One region of the Nocardioides seonyuensis genome, then DNA from elsewhere that is predicted to be linked to it. Evidence: riboswitches for the same ligand, from Rfam matches in the RefSeq annotation. Region 1 holds a riboswitch; each other region holds the start of a gene.

The links. Region 1 has a riboswitch for cobalamin ahead of EXE58_RS14820 (ABC transporter substrate-binding protein). Riboswitches for the same ligand answer to the same signal wherever they lie in the genome.
Region 2: it holds a riboswitch for cobalamin, as region 1 does, so the genes downstream of both, EXE58_RS16770 ((2Fe-2S) ferredoxin domain-containing protein) here and EXE58_RS14820 (ABC transporter substrate-binding protein) in region 1, are expected to answer to the same signal.
Region 3: it holds a riboswitch for cobalamin, as region 1 does, so the genes downstream of both, cobN (cobaltochelatase subunit CobN) here and EXE58_RS14820 (ABC transporter substrate-binding protein) in region 1, are expected to answer to the same signal.
Region 4: it holds a riboswitch for cobalamin, as region 1 does, so the genes downstream of both, EXE58_RS20350 (VWA domain-containing protein) here and EXE58_RS14820 (ABC transporter substrate-binding protein) in region 1, are expected to answer to the same signal.

Annotation. Positions count from the first base shown of each region.
Region 1 covers NZ_CP038436.1:3,053,134-3,058,873, reverse strand. Annotated here, with positions in the region: gene EXE58_RS14840 (GNAT family N-acetyltransferase) at 1-69, opposite strand, end outside; gene EXE58_RS14835 (hypothetical protein) at 124-369, opposite strand; gene era (GTPase Era) at 416-1,402, opposite strand; gene EXE58_RS14825 (siderophore-interacting protein) at 1,402-2,187, opposite strand; cobalamin riboswitch at 2,242-2,396, shown strand; gene EXE58_RS14820 (ABC transporter substrate-binding protein) at 2,491-3,456, shown strand; gene EXE58_RS14815 (FecCD family ABC transporter permease) at 3,460-4,512, shown strand; gene EXE58_RS14810 (ABC transporter ATP-binding protein) at 4,509-5,288, shown strand; gene EXE58_RS19555 (cobalamin biosynthesis protein) at 5,285-5,659, shown strand; gene EXE58_RS14805 (CobD/CbiB family cobalamin biosynthesis protein) at 5,553-5,740, shown strand, end outside.
Region 2 covers NZ_CP038436.1:3,456,924-3,462,663, forward strand. Annotated here, with positions in the region: gene cobBC (bifunctional hydrogenobyrinic acid a,c-diamide synthase/histidinol phosphate aminotransferase CobBC) at 1-820, shown strand, start outside; gene EXE58_RS16765 (cobalamin biosynthesis protein) at 817-1,797, shown strand; gene EXE58_RS16770 ((2Fe-2S) ferredoxin domain-containing protein) at 1,813-2,502, opposite strand; cobalamin riboswitch at 2,526-2,713, opposite strand; gene EXE58_RS16775 (CbtB domain-containing protein) at 2,898-3,131, shown strand; gene EXE58_RS16780 (CbtA family protein) at 3,280-4,092, shown strand; gene EXE58_RS16785 (cobalt-precorrin-6A reductase) at 4,094-4,819, opposite strand; gene EXE58_RS16790 (cobyric acid synthase) at 4,816-5,740, opposite strand, start outside.
Region 3 covers NZ_CP038436.1:3,463,869-3,469,608, reverse strand. Annotated here, with positions in the region: gene EXE58_RS16810 (hypothetical protein) at 1-33, opposite strand, end outside; gene EXE58_RS19580 (hypothetical protein) at 423-584, opposite strand; gene EXE58_RS16805 (histidine phosphatase family protein) at 1,312-1,860, opposite strand; cobalamin riboswitch at 1,851-1,981, shown strand; gene cobN (cobaltochelatase subunit CobN) at 2,020-5,628, shown strand; gene cobF (precorrin-6A synthase (deacetylating)) at 5,625-5,740, shown strand, end outside.
Region 4 covers NZ_CP038436.1:3,448,657-3,454,396, forward strand. Annotated here, with positions in the region: gene EXE58_RS16730 (precorrin-2 C(20)-methyltransferase) at 1-814, shown strand, start outside; gene EXE58_RS16735 (cobalt-precorrin-4/precorrin-4 C(11)-methyltransferase) at 811-1,578, shown strand; gene cbiE (precorrin-6y C5,15-methyltransferase (decarboxylating) subunit CbiE) at 1,612-2,847, opposite strand; cobalamin riboswitch at 2,880-3,023, shown strand; gene EXE58_RS20350 (VWA domain-containing protein) at 3,064-5,178, shown strand; gene cobA (uroporphyrinogen-III C-methyltransferase) at 5,178-5,740, shown strand, end outside.

The DNA of each region.
Region 1 (5,740 bases):
CGCCGCGAAGACAGCCTCGACGTCCTCGACCGCAGCACGGTTGGCCGGGAGCCAGCTGAACTCAGGCATGCAGGGACGCTGGCACGCCTGGGCCCCCGCTGTCCACGGTCCGGCCCGTGAGGATCAGGCGGGGCCGCCCGCCTCGCTGTCGGCGGCGAGGGCCTCGACGTCGACCTCCTGGCCGTCGGAGATCTGCTGGGCGACGGAGTCGCGCTGCTCGTCGGTGAGGGTGACGCCGGCCTCCTGGAGGCCGCGGTCGAGCTCCTCGTGGATGGTGCCGTCGGTGGCGGTCTCCTGCCACGACGTCACCCGGTCGACCACGGCACGGAGGGCGGTGATGCGGGCGTCCTGCTGGTTCATCTCAGACATGGGCGCTACGTACCCAGCAGCCCCGGCCGCCATACGGCTCGACGCGTCAGAAGCCCAGCTTGCGGAGCTGGCGCGGGTCGCGCTGCCAGTCCTTGGCGATCTTGACGTGGAGGTCGAGGTAGACCGGCGTGCCCAGGAAGGCCTCGATCTGGAGGCGAGCAGCCTTGCCGACGTCGCGCAGGCGAGAGCCCTTGTGGCCGATGATGATGCCCTTCTGGCTGTCCCGCTCGACGTAGAGGTTGGCGTGGATGTCGAGCAGCGGCTTGTCCGCCGGCCGGCCCTCGCGGGGGTTCATCTCCTCGATGAGCACGGCGATGGAGTGGGGGAGCTCGTCGCGCACGCCCTCGAGCGCCGCCTCGCGGATGAACTCCGCGACGATGGCCTCCTCCGGCGCGTCCGTGAGGTCGCCGTCGGGGTAGAGCGGAGGTCCCTCGGGCATCAGGGCGAGCAACAGGTCGGCGAGCAGCTGGACCTGGTCGCCAGACACTGCCGAGACGGGCACGATCTCGGCCCACTCGGTGTCGGTCTCCCGCCCGAGCTCGGCGATCGAGACGAGGTGCTCGGCGAGCTGCTCGGGAGTCGCGAGGTCGGTCTTGGTCGCGATCGCGATCTTGGTGGTACGACGCACCTTGGCCAGCTCGTTGACGATGAACCGGTCACCGGGCCCGACCTTCTCGTTCGCCGGGAAGCACACGGCGACGACGTCGACCTCGGCCCAGGTCGTCGTGACCAGGTCGTTGAGGCGCTCCCCGAGGAGGGTGCGGGGACGGTGGAGTCCGGGAGTGTCCACGAGGATGAGCTGCCCGTCGGCGCGATGGACGATCCCGCGCACGACGGTGCGCGTCGTCTGTGGCTTGGACGACGTGATGACGATCTTGCTGCCCACGAGGGCGTTGGTCAGCGTGGACTTCCCGGCGTTGGGGCGCCCCACGAAGCTGGCGAAGCCGCTGCGGAAGCCCTCGGGTCGCGTGCCGTAGACGGGGCCGGCGGGGGCCACCCCGCTGACGTCGAAGTCGCGGTCGTGCTCGCTCATCAGGTGGTCTCCCGTGCTGCGTCGTAGTCGGCCCAGATCTGCTCGTCGGTCTTGCCTGCTGCCTTGCCCGCTCGCCAGATCGGCCCCGGGTCGACTGCCCGCGGCTGACGACCGGCCGTGGCGCGCCAGTAGCCCATCACGTCGTAGTGGGAGCTCGGCAGCCTGACCTCGCGCATCAGGTGCTTGCGGATCGCTCGCATCTGCGCCGACTCCCCCGCCATCCAGAAGTAGCCGGGGCCCAAGGGCCACTCCAGCGACTCGACGGCCTCGGCGAGCGCGCTCTGGCCGGGAGCCGGCGGCGACAGCCACGCCACGTCGGGACCGGACGGCAGGTAGCCGGTCATGTCGTCGGAGACCTCCGCGAGGATCCGCGTCGGCAGGTCGGGATGGGCCTCGGCGACACGGGCCATCGCCGGCATCGCCGTGAGGTCCCCCACCATGAGGAGCCACTCGGCGTCGGCAGGCAGGTCGAAGGACGCCTTCGGCTCCGTGATGGTCACCGCGTCACCGACGCAGTCACGCATCGCCCACTCCGTCACGAGCCCGACGTCGTGCACGACCACGTCGAGGGTGACCTCGCCCCCGGCGAACGAGCGCACGGTGTAGTAGCGGCTCTGGAACTGCCCGGGCACCACGAGTCCGACCCACTCGTCGGGCACCCCCGTCGAGGTGAAGGCCTCCGTGCCGTCGGGCTGCTCGAGCTCGAGCACCAGCCTGACGAGGTGGTCCGACAGCGACTCACGGCGTCGTACGGTCGCCTCGTATCGCGCTGCGCGGGTGCTCACACCGGCAAGGCTAGCCGCGCGGCTCCTCGGTCCAGCCCCCGTGCCCGACCGCAGACGCTGTTCGCTAGAGTACGTGCGCCCTCCCAGGAGGGCGCCACGGCGCTCAGTGAAGTCCGGTGAGAAACCGGCGCTGTCCCGCAACTGTGAAGCCGGCCCCGATCGATGTCTGGGGCCGGACGAGCCAGGTCACCTGACTCCGTGGTCCACGCAACTCGCCTCGGACGAAGGTGAGTCGTGCAGGCGGGACCACCTGGTTTCGGCGGCCGACTTCTCTCGTCCTCCGCACGAAACCGGAGGAACACCATGTCCCATCACCTCGCGGCGCGCTCAGGCGCACTGCTCCTCGCTGCCTCGCTGCTCGCGGCATGCGGCCAGGCCGACGCCGGGGACGGCTCGGCCGACCGGCCCAGCAGCGACCAGACCACCGACGCCAGCTTCCCGGTGACCGTCGCGTCCGGGCAGGAAGGCGACCTCACCGAGATCACGGTCGACGCCCGACCGGAGTCGATCGTCTCCCTGAGCCCGACCGCCACCGAGATGCTGTGGGCCGTCGGTGCAGGCGACCAGGTGGTCGCCGTGGACGACCAGTCCGACCACCCCGAGGGCGTCCCGTCCACGAAGCTCTCCGGCTACGAGCCCAACGTCGAGGCGATCCTCGGCCACGCGCCCGACCTGGTGATCTCCGCCGGCGACAGCGGCGACCTGGTCGCCGGCCTGGAGGACGCCGGGGTGCCCACCCTCCTGCTCCCGTCGGCGAGCGACCTCGACGAGGCCTACGCCCAGATCGAACGCGTGGGCGCCGCGACCGGTCACGTCGCCGAGGCGGCGCAGGTGGTCGCGGAGACCCAGCAGGGCGTCGAGGAGGCGGTGGCCTCCGCCCCGGACGTGTCGGGGCTGACCTACTTCCACGAGCTCTCCCCCGACCTCTACACCGCCAGCAGCGGCACCTTCATCGGCGAGGTGTACGGCCTGTTCGGTCTGGAGAACATCGCCGACGCGGCTGCCAAGGACGGCGACCTCTACCCGAAGCTCTCGGCCGAGTACGTCGTCTCGGCCGACCCCGACTTCGTGCTGCTGGCCGACTCCGAGTGCTGTGACATCCACCCCGAGGACGTCGCCGAGCGCGCCGGCTGGAAGGGGCTCGACGCCGTCGAGAACGGCGGGATCATCGAGCTCGACGAGGACGTGACGAGCCGCTGGGGACCTCGGGTCGTGGAGTTCGCCGAGACCATCGCCGCGCTCGTCTCCGAGCACGCGCCAGCGAACTGACCCGTGGGTGACCTCGCCGTGACGGCGGTCGCCAGCCCCCCTCGGCTGCGGGTCCCCGGCTTCGTCGCCGCCAGCGCTGTCGCGCTGGCGGCGGCGCTGGCCGGTGCTCTCGTCGGTCCCGCGGGCCTGACGTCGCGGGGCGTCCTCGCCGAGCTCGTCGACGCCCTCCCGCTGGTGTCAGTCGACTCGGGGCTGACTCCCACGCAGCAGGCGATCCTCTGGCAGATCCGACTGCCGCGTGTGGTGCTCGGCGCCCTGGTGGGAGCCACCCTGGCGAGCGCCGGCGCCGCCTACCAGGGCGCGTTCCGCAACCCCTTGGCCGACCCCTACCTGCTGGGCGTGTCCAGCGGCGCGGGCCTGGGCGCCACGCTCGGCATCGTGTCGGGCGGCAGCCTTGGTCCGTTCGACATCCCCCTGCTCGCGTTCGGTGGCGGCCTGCTCGGCGTCGCGGCGACGTACGTCCTCGGCAGCAGCGTGGGCGGCGAGGGCGGGGCGGTCGCGATCGTGCTCGCCGGAGTCGCCGTGGCGGCCTTCTTCAACGCCCTGCAGAGCTTCGTCCAGCAGCGGTACGACGACTCACTGCTGGCGGTGTACTCCTGGATGATGGGCCGTCTCAGCACGGACGGGTGGTCCGACGTGCTGCTCGTGCTGCCCTACGTGCTCGTCTCGTGCGGCGTCATCCTGCTGCACCGTCGCGCCCTCGACGTGCTTGCCGTCGGCGACGTCGAGGCCGCCAGCCTGGGCATCGACCCCGCTCGGGTGCGCCTGGTCCTCGTCCTGGCAGCGACCCTGGGCACTGCCGCCGTGGTCAGCGTCAGCGGCCTCATCGGGTTCGTCGGCGTCGTCGTCCCGCACGCGGTCCGCCTGCTCTTCGGGGCATCGCACCGCACCCTCGTCCCGATGGCCCTCCTGCTCGGTGCAGCCTTCGTGGTGCTCTCGGACATCGCCGCCCGCTCGGCCCTGGCTCCTGCGGAGGTGCCGATCGGGGTCGTCACCGCGGTCGTCGGCGCGCCCTTCTTCCTCGTCGTGCTCCGCCGCAACCGGGCGGCAGCATGAGCACGGTGGTCGAGGTGCGGGCCGTCTCGGTGAGCAGGTCCGGGCGCCGCGTGCTGCAGGACGTCGACCTGGACCTCGCCGCCGGCGAGTGGCTGGCAGTGGTCGGACCCAACGGGGCCGGGAAGACCAGCCTCCTCCACGCCCTGGCCGGCCTGGTGCGGGCCGGGGGCCGGTTGCGGGTGGCAGGCCTGGACCCGGGGTCGACCTCGCGCCGACGGATGTCCCGGGTCGTCGCGCTGATGCCCCAGCAGCCCGTCGTGCCCGAGGGCTTCAGCGTGCGCGAGCTGGTCGCACTGGGTCGGACTCCACACCGCAGCCGCTGGGGATCGGAGACGGCCCGCGACCGGGACCTCGTGGAGCACCTGCTCGTCCGCCTCCACCTCACCGACCTGGCCGGACGTCCCGCCGCGACCCTCTCCGGGGGCGAGCTGCAACGAGTGGTCCTCGGCCGCGCACTGGCCCAGGAACCCCGGGTCCTGCTGCTCGACGAGCCCACGAGCGCCCTCGACCTCGGCCACCAGCAGGACGTCCTCGACCTGGTGGCCGGCCTTCAGCGCGAGCAGGATCTCGCTGTCGTCGCCGCCATGCACGACCTCACCCTCGCGGGCCACTACGCCGACCGCATGGTCCTGCTCGAGCAGGGTCGGGTGGTCGTGGACGCCCGGCCCGGCGAGGTGCTGGCCGAACCCCTCCTCCGTGGCGTGTACGACGCCCGGGTCGAGGTGGTCCCACGCCCGAGCGGTCCTGCCGTGATCCCGGTCGGCTCCGGTGCATGAGCATCCTGGTCGCCTGGGGCCTCGACGCCACGCTCGCCGAACCGCCACTGCGCCTCCACCCGGTCGCCTGGGCCGGGCGCTACCTCGCTGCCGCAGGGGACGTCGTACCCGCGTCACCACCGGCCAGGGCACTGCTCGCCGGCGGGGCCGCGTGGGTGGCCGGCGCCGCCGTGACGCTCGGTGCAGCGCTCGCGGCAGAGTCCGTGATCGGCAGGCTCCCCCCCTGCGCTGCGGCCCCTGGCACGCGGGACCGCACTGTGGCCGATGCTCTCGGTCCGGCTCCTCCTGACCGAGGTGGCCGCCGTGGAGACCGCGCTCGTGCAGGGGGTCGAGCCCGGCCGAGCGGCCCTCGCACGCATCGTCAGCCGTGACGCCAGCAACCTCTCGCCCGACGAGGTGAGGGAGGCCGCATTGGAGTCGCTCTCGGAGAACCTGTCGGACTCGGTCGTCGC
Region 2 (5,740 bases), 400 kb from region 1:
GGGGGCCGCCGAGGCGTTCGAGCTGATCGCCCGGTGGAAGCCGTGGCGGTGCCCCGTGGTGGTGCACCCCCAGTTCACCGAGCCCCACGCCGCGCTCGAACGCGCCGGCCTCCAGGTCACCGTCGTCCACTGCCGGCCCGAGGACGGTTACCGCCTCGACGCGTCGGCCGTGCCCGAGGACGCCGACCTGGTGGTCGTGGGTAACCCGACCAACCCCACCGGCGTGCTCCACCCGGCCGAGGAGATCCTCAGGCTGCGCCGACCCAAACGTGTCGTCGTGGTCGACGAGGCGTTCATGGACGCCGTGACCGACACCGGCCACTCGCTCGCCACCGACCGGCGCCGCGGGCTCCTGGTCGTACGCAGCCTCACCAAGCACTGGTCCATTCCCGGGATCCGGGCCGGCTACGTGCTCGGCAACGACCGCGCCGTCGCCGCGCTCGCCGCCCGGCAGGTGCCGTGGTCGGTCTCCGCGCCGGCGATCACGGCCGCGGTGGCCTGCTGCTCGGGCGAGGCGACGATGGAGGCGGTTCGGCGCGCCGAACGCATCGCGCAGTGGCGTGCCCACCTCGTCGACGCCCTCACCGGACGCGGGTACGAGGTCGTGGGATCCCAGACCTCCTTCGTGCTGGCGCGGCTGGGCCGTGGCACCCGGGAGACGCTGCGGGAGCACGGTGTGGCGGTGCGTCGCGCCGACACATTCCCGGGACTCGACGGCGAATGGGTCAGGATCGCGGTGCGGCCGCCCGAGACGGTCGCCGACCTGCTCCGTGCCCTCGACGACGTACGGGCCGGTGCACCGGCCGCGATCGGCGCATGATCCGTCCGCGCGGGGCGACGCGAGCCGCGGGACTCCTGCTCGGGTTCGCCGCCGACCGGCTTCTGGGGGACCCACGCCGCGGTCACCCTGTGGCCGGCTTCGGCGCCCTCGCCGCCCGCCTCGAACGGCGTCTGTACGACAACTCGCGGGGCCGCGGGGTGCTGTACACCTCGCTCCTCGTGGGTGGGTGCGCGGCGTTCGGGGTCGGACTCGAGCGGGGCACGCGGGGTTGGCCCGTGCTGCACGCCGCGGTCACAGCCGCTGCAACCTGGACCGTTCTGGGCGGACGCAGCCTCGAGCGTGAAGCCCTGGCGGTGCACCGGTTCCTGGCCGAGGGCGACCTCGACAGCGCACGCCACCGGCTCACCTACCTGGTGGGACGTGACACGAGCTCGCTCTCGCCGCAGCAGATTGCCCGGGCGGTGGTCGAGTCGGTCGCCGAGAACACCTCGGACGCCGTCACGGCCCCGCTGGTCTGGGGCGCTGTGGGAGGGGTGCCGGGCCTGCTGGCCCACCGTGCCTCGAACACCCTGGACGCGATGGTGGGGTACCGCAGCGAGCGTCACCAGAACTTCGGCTGGGCGTCTGCGCGGCTCGACGACCTGCTCAACCTCCCCGGTTCGCGACTGGCGGGTCTCGCCGTGCTGGTCGCAGTGCCCTCACAGGCACGGGACGCCTGGCGGGTCTGGAGGCGGGACGCAGCCGGTCACCCCAGCCCGAACGGCGGCGTCGTGGAGTCAGCCTTCGCCGGTGCGCTGGAGATCGTGCTGGGCGGTACGAACAGGTACGGCGAACGCGTCGAGCACCGTCCCACGATGGGCGACGGGCTCCCGCCTGCCCCCGGGGACATCCCGAGGGCCACGGACCTGGCGACACGTGTCGGCGCCGCGGCCGCCGCCGTGACGGCTGTGCTCGCGGCGGTCATCGGCCGGCCGTCGTGGCGGTGGCGTGCTGGCCGCGCACGCCCAGCCGGCTGACGTCGAACGCGACCCTCAGGCCTTGCGACGGCGGGGGAGCCGCAGCCGCTCCACCGGAGTCCCGGCCACCAGGTGCTGCGAGACGATCGCGCCCGCCTCTTCCTCGTCCACGCTTCCGTACCAGACGTCGTCCGGCTGGACCGAGATCACCGGAGCGCGGTTGCACGGGAACTGGCACCCGGTCTGGGTGACCAGGACGTCGTCGTCACCGAGACCGGCGCCCATGAGCCCCAGAACGACTCCCCTCCAGGCATGCTCCGCACCAGCGGCCGTGCAGCGCGGCCCGCGGCAGACGAACACCTGGTGACGGTGCCCGGGGACGTCATCCCACGCGTCCGACGTCAGTCCCGGACCGCCGTGGGTGATCGGGCGTGCTCGCTCGACCAGGGCCCGCCACTGCGACGTGTCCTCCATGAAGGCGGGCGCCGTTCTGACCCGGGGCGCGCCGTCGCCGAACGCCCGCCACCAGTCGGCTGCGACCCGTCGCAGCCAGGAGACTCCCGGGCCACCCGGGCCGGCAGAGACGCCGACGAGCACCACCTCGGACTCGCGGCTCCTCGCGAGTCGTTCGAGGACGTCTCCCAGCGTGGGGGAGGCCAGCTGCAGGAACGCGAGCTCGGCGTCGAGCTTGTCGGCTAGCGCCCCCAGCTCCGCGCGCCGGGCGGCGTCGGCAGGCGACGTGCCCACCAGGACATGGGTGGTCATCGGCTCTTCTCCAGGCACCTCGCGGAAGTGAACGCGCCGTGGCCGGTCTCCTGGCTCGCGCATCGACGTCCTGCGACCGACCTTCCCAGGTATGCACCCAGTGGTCCCGACACTGCAACGTCAGCGAGGTCGCGGAACTCCGCGCTCACAGTGGCGAGGGCCGCGCCGGTCTTCCACCGGCTTCCCGTGCACCACGGCACCGGCAACGTACCAGCCGGTGGGTCGCGGTCGGCACGCGGTCCCGAACGGCGTAGACTGCCCCCAGCGAATGCCATGGAAGCCGGTGTGAGTCCGGCACAGTCGCGCTGCTGTGACACCGTCCTCGGGCGGTGAAGTCAGACCCGGGCGTTCGTCCATCCCCACATCACCAGGGCGCAGAACCCTGAGGAGGAAACATGTCGCACGCTGTTGCCGCGCCGCTGTCCGGTGCCAACGCCATTCCCGCCGTCGAGATCCCGACGGTCGACCTTCGCGAGCTCGCCCCCTGGGCGCTGTTCGTCGGCCTGCTCTCCGTGCTGGTCGTCTTCTTCGTAAGCACCGACCAAGGCGCCGTCTCGGTCTTCGCCGGCACCGCGATCCACGAGTGGGTCCACGACGGTCGTCACCTGCTCGGCTACCCCTGCCACTGACCCCCTCGCCGGGTCAGCACCGCTGAGCTCCGACCGTCCCTGAGGGCGGTCTTCCTCCCGACCCCTGCGCACATTACGGCGCTGGGGCGTCAGGCGCGCCGTGCTGCGTGCACGGCTCATTCGACGACCACAGAAACTGGAATCACAAGTGAACGCACGTACTTTCCTGGTCCGCGGCCTGCTCGCGGGCCTCATCGCCGGCCTCGTGGCCTTCGGCGTGGCCTTCACGGTCGGCGAGCCGCCGATCGACACCGCCATTGGGCTGGAGGAGGCCGCGGCAGCGGAGGCTCCCGCCGAGCCCGCCGCGGACGAGGCGCACACCCATGCCGAGGGCGAGGAGGGCCACACCCACGCCGACGGCGAGGAGGGCCATACCCACTCCCACGGCGAGGAGGAGGGCGGCATCACCCGCACCACCCAGAAGACCTGGGGCCTGGCCACCGCGACGATCGCCGTCGGCGTCGCCCTGGGCGGGATCATCGCACTCATCGCCGCCGCCGTCGCTGGACGTCTGGGACGACTGACGGTCGTCGGTTCGACCGCGTTGGTCACTGCCCTCGGCTTCGTTGCCTACGTGCTGGTGCCCTTCCTGAAGTACCCGGCCGCTCCGCCGGCTGTGGGCAGCGGTGACACCATCGGGTCGCGCACCGCGTACTACTTCACCTTCGCGCTGATCTCGATCGTCGCGATGGTCGCAACGGTGTTCCTGGGCCGCTGGCTCGCCGCCGCACGTGGTGTGTGGACCGGTGTCGTCGTTGCCGGAGTCGCCTACGTCATCGTGGTCACCGTCGCGGCACTCGCCATGCCGACGGTCAACGAGCTCGGTGACTTCCCCGCCGACGTGCTGTGGGAGTTCCGGATCTCCTCGATCCTCACCCTTGCCGCCCTTTGGGGGGCGATGGGCGTGGCCCTCACGTGGCTGCTCGGACGCGTCGACACCACCCCGAGGGCGACCGCCTGACTCAGCGGTGCGACAGCACCCACTCGAGAGCCGGGCCCACGGCGTGCACGACCTGCGCGCGGGGGTCCGGCTCGGGTCGTTCCACGACCACAACGGGGACGCCGAGCTGCGCCGCTGCCTGCATCTTCGGCCACGTGTACGTCCCGCCGGAGTCCTTGGTGACCAAGACGTCGCTGCCGTGGTCGGCCATGACCTCGAGGTCGCCCTCGAGTGTGTACGGCCCCCGGCTGGTGAGCAGACGCCACCGCGCGGGGAGCTCCATGTCGGGGGCATCGACAACCCGCGCCAGGACCGAGGCCTCGCCCAGGTCGGGAACGAACCGGGCCAGCTCCTGCCGGCCTACGGTCAGGAAGGGACGTTGCCCCAGCGTTCCTGCCACCTGCGCTGCCTCGTCGTGCGTACGGACGTACCGCCAGGCGGGGTCGCGTTCCCAGCCGGGACGCTCGAACCGCAGCAGTGGCACCTGCTCGGCCGTGCAGGCCTCGACCGCGTTGGCGCTCATGCCCCGCGCGAACGGGTGCGTGGCGTCCACGACCAGGTCGAAGGCGGCGAGCGCCGTCCGCAACCCAGCGACTCCGCCGAACCCGCCGATGCGGACCGGGCCCATCGGCAGGCGAGGGCGGGCCACCCGCCCCGCGAGCGACGAGGTCACGTCCACGTGAGCCTCCACCAGGAGCCGGGCCAGGTCACGCGCCTCCGCAGTACCACCGAGCAGCAGGACCTTCATCGTGCACCTTCCTGGGGGAGCGTGGGGACGGTGAGCACCGGCAGCGAAGCAGGCGCTCCGTCACGGGCCAGAGCCAGCAGCATCTCGACGTCGAGGTGCTCCTCGACGAGGTCGGCGAGGAGCTCTATCCGGCGCTCCCGGGCGGCCGGGAAGCTGGCGCCGGAGGGGGCCAGGTCGGCGACCTCGGCGAGGAAGGCGGCCCTGAACTCGTCACTCTCGAGGCTGCCATGCCACATGGTGCCGAAGACCTGACCCGCCCGGGCGCCGCCGAGGAACTCCTCGGCTTCCGGGTCGCGGGTGATGCGGCCGTGGTGGATCTCGTAGCCGGCGGCGGGGGCACCGAGCGCTTCCCCGCTGGGTAGCCGCAGCGCCTTGTCGGGGGCGAAGGTCGTGGTGACCGGCAGGAGCGCCAGACCGTCGGCGTACGCACCCGCGGCGCCTTCAACGCCCTCAGGGTCATGGACGCTGCGGCCCAACATCTGGAACCCGCCGCAGATCCCGAGGACCGGGCGTCCCGCGTCGGCGTGCCTGATGATCGCGGTGTCGAGCCCGCGGGAGCGCAGCCACGCGAGGTCAGCCAGGGTGGCGCGGGTGCCGGGCAGCACCACGAGGTGCGCATCGGCGAGGTCGCGCGGGTCAGAGACGAAGACGACGTCGAGGTCCGGCTCGAGGCCCAGGGCGTCGACGTCGGTGAAGTTGCTGATCCGGGGGAGCCGTACGACCGCGACCCGCACCCGGGCGCCGTCCCTGCTGCGGCGGCCCTCCAGGTCGAGGGCGTCCTCGGAGTCGAGCCACAGGTCGGGGTGCCACGGCAGCACCCCGTGCACGGGCCGACCGGTCAGCCGCTCCAGCTGGTCCAGGCCCGGGCGCAGCAGACCGAGGTCGCCGCGGAACTTGTTGACGACGAAGCCAGCCAGCAGC
Region 3 (5,740 bases), 410 kb from region 1:
AACGGCGTCCGGGTTGACGGCGTACCGGGCCACGAGGCCACCCTGCCGCGGCGGTGGTGGCGGCACAACCCGTCTCCCCACCCCCACCCGGGGCGGGAAGGCTGTCGTGTGCCGCCACCCTGGAAGGTCTCCGAGAGGGTCAGCCGCGGTGCGGCTCGAGCAGCGCGACGCACTCCACGTGGTGGGTCATCGGGAACACGTCAAAGGGGCTGAGCGTGCGTGCGGGTCTTTGCGATTCGCCGCACCCAACTGGCCAATAGAGCGTTTGACCTGCAGAAATGCCGTCTTGAACGCTTGCGGCTGCCGGAGCGACGTTGCGAACGTCTGCGAATCAAACCGAGCCCATTCCGAGCCCTCAGGGCCTACGAGCGCCGACAGTCGCAAAGAGCCGCAGTTTCCGCTCGAGCGTAGCGGCGAGATGGCTACAACTCCCCCGCGATTACGAGCCGGTCGAGCGAGGACTCGGCATCCGGGACGTCGAGCAGGACGGCGCGGTCCTTCTGGACGGCGGCGACCATTGCCCGCAGCCGCTGGCGATCCTTCTTCGTGAGCTCCTCGTGCCGGAAGTCGCGAGCCGTGAGCAACCCGGCGAGGACAACGAAGTCACGTCGGTGGCGGCCGAGGCCAGGTCGCCCGCATTGCTCAACGCGGCGGCCTTGCCGACGAGCGCGCCGACAAGGTTCGGGCGACGTACGGAGCCTTCGCGACCGGCGACAGACACAGCGACGGTCTCGCTGCGCTGCAGCGCTTGCGTCCCACCGGCCGTGGGGAGGGTCGGACTCCCCGTGACTCCAGGACGCAGACTCGCGCGCTCGCCGATGCCGTCGGGCAGGAGTACGTCGATCGAGGCGTCGCCCCGGACCCAACGATGCTGGAGCCCCTCCGCCGAGATGCCTGCCGAAGCGAACCCGAGGTCGGTCAGGACACCGGTGAACGTGGCCAGCATCCTGGGGTCGGCGCGTACGTCGATCACCGTGTCCGCGTCGTTGGTCGGCCGGAAAGGAAACTGTCCGCGCTCGGCGCAGTGCAGATGCACCAGTTGCCCGCCGACGAGCGTCCAACCGGTTGCGAGCCGCTCACCGCGGTCGAGGCTTGCAGATACGTCGATGAGGTCATCGTTGGCGCCGCAGAGCGCGTCGATGAGTCCGAGGCGGGACGGCCAGCGCAGCAGCTCTACGTCGCAACCGGCACCCGTCCTCCGACCCTTCTGAGAACCGAGGACTCTGAATCTGGACCCCAGTCCCGTATCACAGGTCAGCCGGTTTGTGGCCCCCGACGGCCGTCACGCGCCCCCTCCCCCGCTCGTCGACGTCACAACCGCTGGACGGACCGACCGTCCCAGAAGAGGACCTGGCCGTTGGCGACCTCCCCCACCGTTGATCCCCCGGGCAGGGAGCGGAACAGCTCGCCGTGCGCCACCACGACGTGCGTCATCGCCGGGTCCAGGTCGGCGAGGGCAGCCAACGTCCTTCGCATGACCTCAGCTCGAGGCTCCACACCACCGTGGGCGAGCGCGACAGCCGAGGCCCGTCCGGTCCAGGACACCGTGCTCCGGTGGCTCGTCCCCTGGAAGAGGCCGAAGTGCCGTTCCCGAAGACGTTCGTCGACGGCGTGGCTGGCTCGCAGACGAGCCGCCACGACCTCGCCCCCTTCGACCGCGCGAGTGAGATCGCTCGAGGTCACTCCTACCACGGCTGTGGAACTCAGTCGTCGGGCGAGGCTTTCAGCGGCGTCGGCCATCTGGGCACGCCCGAGTTTTGTGAGCCGCGGATGTGGCGTCTGTCCCTGTGTGACGCCCCGCGCCTTCCACTCCGACTCTCCGTGCCTCAGGAGGTAGACCGGCTGCTTCACGCGCACCATTCTCCCGTAGGCTGCTGGAGATCCACGGCGCAGGAACCCGGTGAGACTCCGGGGCGGTTCCGCCACTGTGACCGAGCACGCGTGCTCGAAGCCAGACACTGGCCGTGGGTGAATCCGACCGCTACACGGGGCGAGAACCCCGGAGGAGGAACCCGGCACATGGCCGCGTCCGCACACGTCTGCCTGCTCTCCACGTCCGACACCGACCTGCTCTCGGCCCGGGCCAGCGGTGCGAGCTTCGCGCTCGCCAACCCGTCGCGCAGCACGAGCAGCGAGCTGGATGCGGTCCTCGAGGGCGCCGACCTCGTCGTCGTACGTCAGCTGGGCTCGGCCCACGACCTGTGGGAGGGACTGGCGGCCGTCCGCGCCGCCGGCACACCGCTGGTCGTCCTCGGCGGTGAGCAGCAGCCCAGCGCCGAGCTGATGGAGCTCAGCACGGTCCCGATCGGCGTCGCGACCGAGGCGCACCGCTACCTGGCCGAGGGCGGGCCCGCGAACCTGGCCCAGATGCACGCGTTCCTCTCCGACACCGTCCTGCTCACCGGCGAAGGCTTCGAGCCCCCGACGGTCGTGCCGTCATGGGGCTTCGCCGAGCGAGGCGCATCGTCCGACCCCTCACTGCCGAAGGTCGGCATCCTCTACTACCGCGCCCACCAAGCCAGCGGGAACACCGCCTTCGCGCACGCCCTGGCGGACGCCGTCGACGCCACCGGCCAGGCCGTGGGCGTGCCCATCTTCGCCGGCTCGCTGCGCAGTGCGCCCGACGAGCTCTTCGACGCTCTCGGCGAGCTCGATGCCGTCGTGGTGACCGTCCTGGCCGCCGGCGGCAGCGTCCCGGCCTCAGTCAGTGCCGGTGGCGACGACGAAGCCTGGGACGTCGAGCGCGTCGCCGCCCTCGACATCCCCGTCCTGCAGGGACTGTGCCTGACCAGCAGCCGTGAGGAGTGGGAAGCCAACGACGACGGCGTGACGCCCCTCGACTCCGCGAACCAGATCGCCATTCCGGAGTTCGACGGGCGCATCATCACCGCACCGTTCTCCTTTAAGGAGATCGACGACGAAGGTCTCCCGCGCTACGTCGCCGACTCGGAGCGTTGCACCCGCGTGGCCGCCATCGCGGTCAACCACGCGCGACTGCGCCACGTCCCGAACGCGGAGAAGAAGGTCGCACTCGTCCTGTCGGCGTACCCGACCAAACACTCCCGGATCGGCAACGCCGTCGGGCTCGACACCCCGGTCTCCACGATCCGTCTGCTCCGACGGCTCCGTGACGCCGGGTACGACCTGGGCGGCCCCGACGCCGTACCGGGCCTCGACCTCGAGGAAGACACCCAGGCGGGCGACGCACTGATCCACGCGATGATCGCCGCGGGTGGGCAGGACGAGGAGTGGCTGACGTCCGGACAGCTCACCGACGCGCACGTGCGCATCGACGCCGAGCAGTACCGCCGCTGGACCGCCCACCTGCCGCAGGCCCTGCGCGACTCCATGACCGAGGCGTGGGGCGAGGCTCCCGGTTCCCTCTTCGTCAACGACGCCGGTGAGATCGTGATCGCCACGCTCGTCGCCGGCAACGTGGTCATCATGATCCAGCCGCCCCGCGGCTTCGGCGAGAACCCCGTGGCGATCTACCACGACCCCGACCTCGCCCCGACCCACCATTACATGGCGGCCTACCGGTGGCTGGAGGAGTCCCCGGAGTCCGGCGGGTTCGGTGCGAACGCCATCGTGCACGTCGGCAAGCACGGTTCCCTGGAGTGGCTGCCGGGCAAGAACGCGGCGCTCTCCGCCGAGTGCGGCACCGACGCGGTGCTGGGCAACCTGCCCCTCTTCTACCCGTTCCTCGTCAACGACCCCGGCGAGGGGGCACAGGCGAAGCGACGCGCCCACGCCACCATCGTCGACCACCTGATCCCGCCGATGGCGCGCGCCGAGACGTACGGCGACATCGCCCGGCTCGAGCAGCTGCTGGACGAGTACGGCAACATCGCTTCGATGGACCCGGCCAAGCTACCCGCCATCCGTGGCGAGATCTGGCAGCTGATGAAGGCCGCCGAGCTGCACCGGGACCTCGGCCTCGACGAGCGCCCCGGCGACGAGGAGTTCGACGACTTCCTGCTGCACGTCGACGGGTGGCTGTGCGAGATCAAGGACGTCCAGATCCGCGACGGCCTGCACATCCTGGGTCAGGCGCCCTCCGACGAGGCGCTGGTGAACCTGGTCCTCGCGGTGCTGCGCGCCTCGCAGGTCTGGGGCGGGGTGGGCAACGCCGTCTCCGGGCTCCGGGCAGCACTCGGCCTCTCCGACGGCGCCTCGACCGCCGAGGTGGACGCCTTCGAGGCCGAGGCACGACGTCTCGTGGAGGCCTTGGCAGCAGCGCACTGGGACCCCACGGTGGTGCCCCAGCTCCACGAGGACGCCGACGTGCGGGCGGCACTGAGCTTCGCCGCCACCGAGGTGGTGCCGCGCCTGGCCAGCACGACCGACGAGATGGACGTGCTGCTGCACGCCCTCGAGGGCGGCTACGTGCCTGCCGGCCCGTCCGGCTCGCCGCTGCGCGGTCTGGTCAACGTGCTGCCGACCGGCCGCAACTTCTACACCGTCGATCCCCGCGCCATCCCCTCGCGCCTGGCCTGGCAGACCGGTCAGGCGATGGCCGATTCCCTCGTGGAGCGCTACCTGGACGAGACCGGCGAGTACCCGAGCTCGGTGGGCCTGTCGGTGTGGGGCACCAGCGCGATGCGTACCTCGGGTGACGACGTGGCCGAGGTGCTCGCGCTGCTCGGCGTACGGCCCGAGTGGGACGACATGTCCCGCCGGGTGAACAACCTGCAGGTGATCGACCTGGCCGAGCTCGGCCGGCCGCGCATCGACGTCACCGTCCGCATCTCGGGCTTCTTCCGTGACGCCTTCCCGCACGTGGTGGCGATGCTGGACGACGCGGTGCAGCTGGTCGCTGCCCTGGACGAGCCGGACGAGATGAACTTCGTCCGCGCCCACAGCCGCGCCGACGTGGCTGAGCATGGGGACGAGCGCCGGGCCACGACCCGCATCTTCGGCTCCAAGCCCGGCTCGTACGGGGCGGGCATCCTCCAGGTGGTCGAGTCGGGCTCGTGGCGCGACGACAACGACCTGGCCGAGGTGTACACCGCGTGGGGCGGTTTCGCGTACGGACGGGGGCTGGACGGAGTCGCCGCGGCCGAGGACATGCGCACCGCGTACCGGCGGATCAGGGTGGCTGCGAAGAACGTCGACAGCACTGAGCACGACATCGCGGACTCCGACGACTACTTCCAGTACCACGGCGGCATGGTGGCCACGGTGCGGGCTCTCACCGGCTCCGACCCGAAGGCCTACGTCGGCGACTCGACCTCCCCCGACGCCGTCAGGACGCGTTCGCTGCAGGAGGAGACGAACCGCGTCTTCCGGGCTCGCGTGGTCAACCCCCGCTGGATCGGGGCGATGCAGCGACACGGCTACAAGGGAGCCTTCGAGCTCGCGGCCACCGTCGACTACCTGTTCGGGTTCGACGCCACGGCGGGTGTCGTGCACGACTGGATGTACGAGTCGCTGGCCAGCTCGTACGTGCTGGACGAGACCAACCAGGCGTTCCTGCGTACGTCGAACCCGTGGGCCCTGCGCGGCATCGTCGAGCGGCTGCACGAGGCCGCCGAGCGTGGCCTGTGGGCCGACCCCGACCCGGAGACGCTGTCGCAGCTGCAGAAGGTGTACCTCGAGGTCGAGGGGGACCTGGAGGACGAGGCGTGAGTGCCCACCTGCACGTCGTCAGCTTCGGCACGGGACCCGACCACCTGACCCGGGACGCCGTCCGCGCCCTGCTGGACACCGACTACGTGCTCGCCGTCCGCAAGCACGAGGA
Region 4 (5,740 bases), 400 kb from region 1:
GGTCACCGGGGACAGCCTCAACGGACGGCGCTCCCGGGAGACGAGTGGCCCGACCGCTGCCGATTCGCAGGCGGCGGAGGTCGATCCGGCGGAGCTGCTGGTGGTGGGGCTCGGCCCGGGACCGGACGGCTGGTTGACCCCGGAGGTGAGCGCGGCGCTCGCGGAGGTCGACCACGTCGTGGGGTACGCGCCGTACGTGAATCGGGTGCCGCAGCGTGAAGGGCTCACCCGCCACGCGTCGGGCAACACTGTCGAGCTCGACCGTGCGGCCTTCGCTCTGGACCTCGCGAGGCGAGGGCAGAAGGTGGCCGTGGTGTCGGGTGGCGACCCGGGCGTCTTCGGCATGGCCGCTGCCGTCTTCGAGGCGGCCGAGGACCCGGCGTACGCAGACGTACGGGTCCGGGTGCTCCCCGGCGTGAGCGCGGTGCAGGCCGTGGCCGCACGCGCGGGTGCGCCGGTGGGTGCCGACTTCGCGGTGATGAGCCTCTCGGACCGCCTCAAGCCGTGGGAGGTCGTCGAGAAGCGGCTCCGGGCCGTGGCCGAGGCGGACCTGGTCCTTGCGATCTACAACCCGGCGTCGCGCAGCCGTACCGAGCAGGTCGCGACGGCCAGACAGGTGCTGCTGGAGCACAAGAGCCCGGAGACGGTCGTCGTGGTGGGTCGCGACGTGGGACGCGCGGAGGAGGCGCTCACGGTCAGCACGTTAGGCGAGCTCGATCCCATCACGATCGACATGAAGTGCCTGCTGATCGTGGGCGCCTCATCGACCCGCGTCTCCTCGGCCGGCGTCTGGACGCCGAGGTTCGTGCGATGACCGTCCACTTCGTCGGAGCCGGCCCCGGAGCTGCCGATCTGTTGACCGTGCGGGCGACGCGGCTGCTCGCGAAGGCGGACCTCGTGCTCTACCCCGGGACCTACCTGGACCCCGAGGTCCTATCCCACTGCGGTCCGCAGGCGACCCTGGTCGACACCCAGGACCTGGACCTCGACCAGATCTCCGCGCACCTCGTCGACGCCTTCAACGCGGGCCACCAGGTCGTGCGCCTCACCTCCGGCGACCCGTCCCTGTACTCCGCCCTGCACGAGCAGACGAGCCGGCTGGACGCTGCCGGGGTCACCTGGCAGGTCACGCCCGGCGTCGCCGCGTACGCGGCGGCGGCGGCCCGGGTGGGCAGCGAGCTGACGGTGCCGCTGGTGGCGCAATCGGTGGTGCTGACCCGGACTCAAGCAAGGTCTACCCCGATGGGAGACGGGGAGTCGCTGACCCAGTTCGCCGCCACCGGCGCAACCCTGGTGTTGCACCTGGCGATCACTCGGACCCGGACCCTGATGGCCGAGCTCGAACCGGTCGTCGGGGGAGACTGCCCGGTGGTGGTCGTGTACCGGGCCAGCCAGCCGGAGGAGTTGGTGTTGCGCGGAACCGTCGACACCATTGCCGATCAGGTGGAGGGGGCCGGGCTACGACAGGCGGCTGTCATCTTGGTCGGACGCACGCTGGCTGAGGCGCCTGCCCTCGCAGGAGGGGAGTCGTACCTGTACAGCCGTGAGCGGGACAGGCTCACGAAGCGACCGTTGTAGACCACGGTCTCCTGCAAGACGCCTCCGAGGGGCTCAGAGGCGCAGGCTCCACTGCGTCACGGTCCGCAGCGGCGTCCATCCGGTGAATCTGCCAACGGGGTGCGTCGTCTCCACGGCGAGGCGGGTGAGCTCGCCGCCGTGCGTCCGGTATGCGTCGGCGAGGAGCGACTCCGTCTCGAGCGTCACACCGTGCACGACCAGGCGTCCGCCCGGACGCAGCGCCGCCAGGCACGCGTCGAGGACGCCGGGGCGCGTGGCTCCGCCGCCGATGAAGATCGCGTGCGGAGGCTCGAGGCCGGCGAGCGCGTCAGGGGCGGGACCTTCCACCACACGGAGGTCGGGCACGCCGAGACGCGTCGCGTTGCGTGCCACCCGGGCGGCGCGCACGGGATCCGCCTCGACCGCGGTCGTACGGCAGGTGGAGTGTGAGCGCATCCACTCGATGCCCACCGAGCCGGCGCCTGCACCGACGTCCCACAGGTGCTGACCGGGCGCGGGGGAGAGACGAGCCAGGGCCGAGGCCCGAAGGTCGCGCTTGGTGAGCTGCCCATCGTTCTCGAAGGCCTCGTCGGGCAAGCCTGCCACCCACGACGAGCGCCACCCCGCGGCGTCCGCGGGGACCTCGATGGCCAGGACGTGCAGCGCAGGGACATCGCTCGCCGGTGTCTGGGCCCATTCCCGGGCGGTCTTCACCGACCGCGACTCGGCGTCGCTCCCGAGGTTCCCGAGCACCGTGATGACAGCGTCCGGATGGCCCGTCTCGGTCAGCAACCGGCCCACGAACGTGGCTGTCGGCGACCCGGACGTGAGGACCAGGATCCGTCGCCCCGGAGCGACCTCCCGCAGCACCCGTGCCTCGTGTCGTCCGACCAGCGTCACGACCACCGACTCCTCGGCCGACCAGCGCATCCGTGCGCGTGCCAGGGCCACGGAGGAGATCGAAGGGAGGACCCGGACGGCCTCGGCGCCAAGAGCGCGTACGAGCGTCGTGCCGATGCCCGAGACCATCGGGTCACCGGACGCCAGCGCGACCAACTGGCGACCGCGCAGCTCGTCGAGCAGAGCCGGTAGGGAAGGCGCGAGCGGCGAGGGCCACGGGCGTCGTTCCTGCCCCGGCACCGGGGCCACGAGGGCGAGGTGGCGTCGGCCGCCGAGGACCACGTCTGCCTCCCGTAGGAGCCTCTCCGCGGCCGGCTGGAGAGACCCGTCGGCCCCCACTCCCACCACGGTCACGAGGTGTCCACGAGGAGGGGGAGTCAAGTCATCCACGAGTCGGGAGGCTATCGTCAGCCCAACACGTGAGGTGCCCCCGCGCCCCAGCCATCGGAAACGGTGGGGACGAGCAACGGGGAGAATCTGGGAAGCCGGTGAGAGTCCGGCACAGGCCCGCTGCGGTGAGTCGAGCACTCCGTCAGGAGTGACTCGACAAGTCCGAAGACCGGCCTCGCGTGAGCCAATCCATGGCCTACGAGCGGGAGCCTCAACGTGCCACAGAAGTATCCATTTTCTGCCGTCGTCGGCTGCGGGTACGACCCCACGACCACCTCCGGTCTCGACGACATGGGCCTCGCCCTCGTCCTTACCTCGATCAGCCCCGAGATCGGTGGCGTCCTCGTACGCGGCGAGAAGGGCAGCGCCAAGTCGACCACGGTCCGAGCACTCGCCGACGTGCTGCCCTGGATCGACGTGCACGACGGCGACCGGTTCTCCACCGACCCGCACGACACCAACGCCACCTCGCCCGACCTCAGCACCGACCCCGGCGCCGCCCGCGGCCCGGTGGTCAGCCGCCCCGTACGCCTCGTCGAGCTGCCCGTCGGCGCCACCGAGGACCGCGTGCTCGGCTCGCTCAACCTCGAGAAGGCGCTCACCGCCGGCTCCGTCGAGTTCGAGCCCGGCCTGCTCGCCCGCGCCCACCGCGGCGTGCTCTACGTCGACGAGGTCAACCTGCTCCACGACCACCTCGTCGACCTGCTCCTCGACGCCGCCGCCACCGGCCAGGTGACCGTCGAACGCGACGGCGTCTCCATCGGCCACAGCGCCCGGTTCGTCCTCATCGGCACCATGAACCCCGAAGAGGGCGAGCTGCGCCCCCAGCTGCTCGACCGATTCGGGCTCACCGTCGAAGTCGCGGCACCCCGCGACCCCGCCCTGCGCGTCGACGTCGTACGCCGACGCCTCGCCTTCGACCGCGACCCCGCCGCCTTCGTCGCCACCTACGCCACCCAGCAGGCCGAGCTCACCCGCCGCATCGCCGAGGCACGCGCCCGGATCGACGACGTCACCCTGGGGGACGCGGCCCTGCTCAAGGTCGCCGAAGTGTGCGCCGCGTTCGAGGTCGACGGGCTGCGCGCCGACATCGTCACCGCCCGCACCGCCGTCGCCCACGCCGCCTGGGCCGGACGCCGGTTCGTGACCCGCGCCGACATCCGCGCCGCCGCCTTGCTCGCCCTGCCGCACCGACGCCGCCGCAACCCGTTCGACGCACCCGGCCTCGACGAGAAGCTGCTCGACGAGATCCTCGGCGACGACGACCTGCCCGAGCCGCCCGAGCCCGAGGGGCCCACGCCGGCGGACGACGCCACCGACGCCTCTGACGAGAGCCCCACCGAGGCCCCTGCCGACATCGAGCCCGGTGACACCGACAGCACCGACCCGGCCCCCGGTGACACCACGCCGACCGACCCGGACCCCGCCCAAGGCGCAGCGTCCGACGACATCGCCGCCATCCTGCCGCCCGCGCCCCAGCAACCCCAGCCCACCGGCGACGGCACCTCCACCACCGTGAAGTCCGGCGACGCGTACCGACCCCGCCTCTTCACCGTCGGCGGCCTCGGCCACGGCACCCCCGGCCGACGCAGCCGTGCCCTGGGCGACACCGGCCGCCGCGTCGGGGCCCGACCCGGCCACGGAGCCGGTGCCCTGCACCTCGTCGAGACCCTGCGCGCCGCCGCCGAACGCCACGCCACCTCCGACACCGCCCGTACGGCAGAGGGCCGCTTCACCCTGCACGCCAGCGACCTGCGCACCGCCGTGCGCGAAGGCCGCGAAGCCAACCTGCTCCTGTTCTGCGTCGACGCTTCCGGCTCGATGGCCGCCCGCAAACGGATGACGCAGGTGAAGGCCGCGATCCTCTCGCTGCTCACCGACGCCTACCGACGCCGTGACAAGGTCGCGCTCGTCTCCTTCCGCGGCACCGACGCCGAGCTCACGCTGCCGCCCACCGGCTCCATCGAGGTGGCGGTCGCCCTGCTCGACGACCTCCCCGCCGGGGGACGCACCCCGCTCGCCGCAGGGCTGCTCACCGCGGCGGACGTCGTCCGGCGGGAGCGGCTCCGCGATGCACGCCTGCGCCCCCTGCTCGTCGTCGTCACCGACGGCCGGGCCACCGCAGGAACCGACGCCGTGGCACGCTCCCGGCAGGCCGCCGCGCACCTGGCAGCGCTGGGTGTCCCCGGGGTGGTCGTCGACTGCGAGGAAGGACCGCTGCGACTCGGGCTCGCCCGCATCCTCGCAGGCCACCTCGAAGCTGAGCACGTGCCCATGGCCCGCGTCAGCGCCACCGGCCTCGTCGACGTCGTGAACGGACGGGTGGCCTGATGAGCACCGCGACCCGAACCGTGACCCACACCTCGACCGGCACCCTCGCGCCCCTGCTCCCCGGCACCGTGGCGCTGGTCGGCGGCGGCCCCGGCGAGGCCGGACTGATGACCGTGGCTGGCCGCGCCGCCGTCGAACAGGCCGACGTGCTGCTGGTCGACCACCTCGCCCCCTCCGAGGCGTTGGGCTGGGCACCGTCCGACGCTGAGATCGTGGACGTCGGCAAGCTCCCACGTGAAGCCTTCACCCCGCAGGAGAGCATCAACGCCCTGCTCGTCCAGCACGCCCGCGCGGGGCGCCGCGTCGTACGGCTCAAGGGTGGCGACGGGTTCGTCTTCGGACGAGGCATGGAAGAGCTCGAGGCCTGCGCCCAGGCAGAGGTGTCCGTACGCGTGATCCCCGGCGTCACCTCGTCGGTCGCCGTCCCGGCACTGGGCGGGATCCCTGTCACCCACCGCGGACTCGTCCAGGGCTTCAGCGTGATCTCTGGCCACGTCCCGCCCGGTCATCCTGACTCGACCCTCGACTTCGAGGCGCTGGCTCGCTCCGGCACCACGCTCGT